One region of the Vibrio sp. 1069 genome, then DNA from elsewhere that is predicted to be linked to it. Evidence: predicted binding sites of a transcription regulator. Region 1 holds the regulator's gene; the other holds the start of a gene.
The links. Region 1 encodes MetJ, which represses methionine synthesis genes. Its sites were predicted from a motif close to TTAGACNTNTANANGTCTAA; they were not measured.
Positions count from the first base shown of each region.

Region 2: a site for MetJ is predicted at 813-832, ahead of metK (methionine adenosyltransferase). Genes of this name have one in related genera too.

Region 1 is NZ_JAWOWP010000023.1:47,822-50,033, reverse strand. Features, by position in the region: gene R7040_RS22180 (malic enzyme-like NAD(P)-binding protein) at 1-968, shown strand, start outside; gene metJ (met regulon transcriptional regulator MetJ) at 1,082-1,402, opposite strand; gene R7040_RS22170 (O-succinylhomoserine (thiol)-lyase) at 1,628-2,212, shown strand, end outside.
Region 2 is NZ_JAWOWP010000031.1:538-2,749, forward strand. Features, by position in the region: partial or broken gene R7040_RS23375 (transketolase) at 1-596, opposite strand, end outside; gene metK (methionine adenosyltransferase) at 912-2,066, shown strand.

The sequences.
Region 1 (2,212 bases):
AAGCGTTACTGTTTAAGCGTTTCGCAGGTCTTGACTCTATTGATATTGAAGTTAAGCACCGCACGATCGATGAATTTGTTGATACTGTTGCGAGCATTGCAGACACTTTTGGCGGTATCAACCTTGAAGATATTAAAGCACCAGACTGTTTTGAGATTGAAAAGCGTCTGATTGAGCGTTGTGATGTACCAGTATTCCACGATGATCAACATGGTACTGCTATTGTAACGGCAGCGGGTATGCTGAATGCAATCGAACTTCAAGGTAAGAAACTTGAAGATTCAACAATTGTTTGTCTTGGCGCTGGCGCTGCCGCTGTAGCGTGTATGGAGCTTCTGATCAAATGCGGCGCAATGCGCGAAAAAATCTACATGCTAGATCGCAAAGGTGTGATTCACACTCGTCGTGATGATCTTAATGAATATAAGCAGCTATTTGCGAACAATACAGATAAGCGCACACTAGAAGACGTGATTGAAGGTGCAGATCTGTTCCTAGGTGTATCTGGTCCAAACCTATTGCCAGCGGAAGCGTTGAAGTTGATGGCAGATAAGCCAATCGTATTCGCATGTTCTAACCCGGATCCTGAAATCAAGCCGGAACTTGCTCACGCAGTTCGTGATGACTTGATCATGGGTACTGGCCGTAGTGATTATCCTAACCAAGTTAACAACGTATTGTGTTTCCCATTCATTTTCCGTGGTGCTCTTGATGTGCGTGCAAGTGAAATCAATGATGAAATGAAACTTGCAGCCGTTGAGGCGATTCGTGAGCTAGCAAAAGAGCCTGTACCTGAAGCCGTATTGAAGGCTGCAGGTGTTGATAAGCTAGAGTTTGGTGCGGACTATATTATTCCAAAACCAATGGATTCACGTTTGCTACCACGTGTTGCAAAAGCGGTTGCTCAGGCGGCGGTTAATTCAGGTGTAGCTCGTATCGAGATGCCTGAAAACTACATGGCAGAGTAATATATCTTTCAGATGTGATACATAAAAAATGGGACGCTATTGCGTCCCATTTTTTATGTCATTCATTTGGCTCGAGGCAAGAGTTATTACCTGAAACCTCTTATCAGGCTTTTTTATTCTTCGTCGAATGACTCAAATTCGATGCCCATTTCCGTCATCAGCGCTTTTACTTCTGTTGGAATATCATCAGGACGGTCTTTACGAAGGTCTTCATCTGTCGGAAGTGGCTGACCTGTGTACGCGTGCAAAAATGCCTCGCATAGCAGTTCGCTATTGGTTGCATGGCGTAAGTTATTGATCTGACGGCGAGTACGCTCATCAGTTAGCACCTTTAAAACTTTTAGCGGGATAGAGACGGTAATTTTTTTTACTTGTTCGCTTTTTTTGCCGTGCTCTGCATATGGGCTAATGTATTCGCCATTCCAGTCAGCCATTGCACACCTTCATTTATGTAATCGGTTAAAAATAATTTAGGTGCTGATTTTAGCTGCATTTACCGCCATAAGCAAAGACATATAGACGTCTAGAAGTGTTGACGTCTCATTTTTTGACGAGTAAAGTGAACATAACAGCAAAGGAAGCGTGTTGATCACTTTATGTTACTCATTAGATATAGCGCATTCCTATTTAGAAGTCATTACCCGTGAAAGGATACACCCATGAGCACTCGCAAACCTGCGACCATTGCAGTACGCACTGGTATTGAATCAGACAGCCAATATCATGCTGTCGTTCCACCTATTTATCTTTCCACTAACTATGGTTTTCCTGCTTTTGGTGAAGTGCCCAAGTATGATTACACACGATCTGGTAATCCAAACCGCGGACTGTTGGAAAGTGCGCTATCTGAACTTGAGTCTGGAAAAGGAGCGGTTGTTACTAACTGCGGTACGTCGGCATTAAATTTATGGGTTTCCGCTTTTCTCGGCCCAGATGATCTCATTATTGCTCCTCACGATTGTTATGGCGGCACCTATCGTCTTTTTAATACTCGAGCTAGCAAAGGCGATTTTAAGGTTCAGTTTGTCGATCAATCAGACGAACAGGCTTTAGATGCTGCATTGGCACAAAAACCAAAACTCATTTTGCTAGAAACTCCGTCAAACCCTCTGGTTCGCGTAGTGGATATTGCAGCTACCTGTGAAAAAGCGAAACAAGTCGGCGCGTTAGTTGCGGTGGACAATACCTTTTTGACACCCGTGTACCAAAAACCTTTAGAGCTAGGTGCGGATTTTGTTATCCAC
Region 2 (2,212 bases), on a different contig from region 1:
TCAGAGAACCAGCCTTCAACGTGACCGTCGATAGAAATGCCGTTGTCATCCCAAAACGCGATCAGTTTGCCTAGACCTAACGTCCCAGCAAGAGAGCATGCTTCATGCGAGATGCCTTCCATTAGACAGCCGTCACCCATGAACACATACGTAAAGTGGTCAACGATATCGTGACCTTCTTTGTTGAACTGTGCCGCTAGTGCTTTCTCTGCGATCGCCATACCAACAGCGTTAGTGATGCCTTGACCTAGAGGACCCGTTGTTGTCTCGATACCAGGCGCGTAGCCGTACTCTGGGTGACCTGGGGTTTTTGAGTGCAATTGACGGAAGTTTTTCAGATCGTCAATAGATAGCTCGTAACCGCTTAAGTGCAGTAGAGAGTAAATAAGCATTGACCCATGACCGTTTGACAGCACAAAGCGATCGCGGTCGGCCCACTCTGGGTTTGAAGGGTTATGGTTTAGGTGAGAGCGCCAAAGAACTTCAGCGATATCAGCCATACCCATTGGTGCGCCTGGGTGGCCTGAGTTAGCTTGTTGAACACCATCCATGCTTAGAGCACGAATTGCATTGGCAAGATGTTTACGAGACGACATGTCTGCTCCTGAGTACATTAAGCGAAACGAAAAGTAGGTCATAATTCTCTCAAAGCCCTGTTGGGTGTGCAAACGTTTTCCAGTCCAAAACCTCACAAATATTGCACCTTTCGCGCCAAATCGTTCGAAGTTCTTAAAATTATCAATAAATCAGGCAAACGTTTGGTTATAACAAAAACCAAAAAAGAGCTTGTAATTCGAGCAATCAAATTTAGAATAGACGTCTAGATGTAGATACACCTACAAAAATTAGTATTAATTTGCGCTGGAGAGTTTATCATTCCCCAGTTTTAAACCAGATATAGTGGAGCTAACATGGCTAAGCACCTGTTTACTTCTGAGTCAGTATCAGAAGGTCATCCAGATAAAATTGCAGACCAGATTTCTGATGCGGTTCTTGACGCGATTCTAGAGCAAGATCCAAAGGCTCGTGTTGCATGTGAGACTTACGTTAAAACCGGTATGGTAATGGTGGGTGGTGAAATCACGACTTCAGCATGGGTAGACATCGAAGAGTTAACTCGTGAAACCGTTCGTGAAATCGGCTACGTACATTCAGATATGGGCTTTGACGCAGATTCTTGTGCGGTACTAAACACAATCGGTAAACAGTCGCCAGATATCAACCAAGGTGTTGATAAAGCTGACCCTAAAGAACAAGGTGCAGGCGACCAAGGCATCATGTTTGGTTACGCTTGTAACGAAACTGAAGTACTAATGCCAGCGCCAATTACTTACTCTCACCGTCTTGTTCAAAAGCAAGCAGAAGTTCGTAAAAACGGCACACTACCTTGGTTGCGTCCTGATGCAAAATCTCAGGTAACATTCCAATACGATCAAGGTAACATCGTTGGTATCGACGCGGTTGTTCTTTCAACTCAACACTGTGACTCAATCTCAACTTCAGACCTGCGTGAAGCGGTAATGGAAGAGATCATTAAGCCAGTACTACCTTCTGAGTGGATCAACAAAGAAACAAACTTCTTCATTAACCCAACCGGTCGCTTCGTAATCGGTGGTCCTATGGGTGACTGTGGCCTAACTGGTCGTAAGATCATCGTAGATACCTACGGCGGCGCAGCTCGTCACGGTGGCGGTGCGTTTTCTGGTAAAGATCCATCAAAAGTTGACCGTAGTGCAGCATACGCAGCACGCTACGTAGCGAAAAACATCGTAGCGGCAGGCATGGCTGACCGTTGTGAGATCCAACTTTCTTACGCAATCGGTGTTGCTGATCCAACGTCTATCATGGTGGAAACGTTCGGTACTGAGAAAGTACCTCACGACATCATCATTGAAGCGGTTCGTCAATTCTTCGACCTACGTCCATACGGTCTACAAGAAATGCTTAACCTTCTTCAACCTATCTACAAGAAGACAGCGGCATACGGTCACTTCGGTCGTGAAGAATTCCCGTGGGAAGCGACAGACAAAGCTGCACTTCTACGCGATTTCGCTGGCATCAAATAATCAAGCTAAGCAAGAATCAATCAAGCCCTCGCCTATGGTGGGGGCTTTTTATTTTCAGCAACTTTTATCTAGTCATTTCGGCTCATACCGCCCTGCCCCACAAAGCAGTCCTGTTTCTCCCTCATTTTTATACCGAATAAATTTTA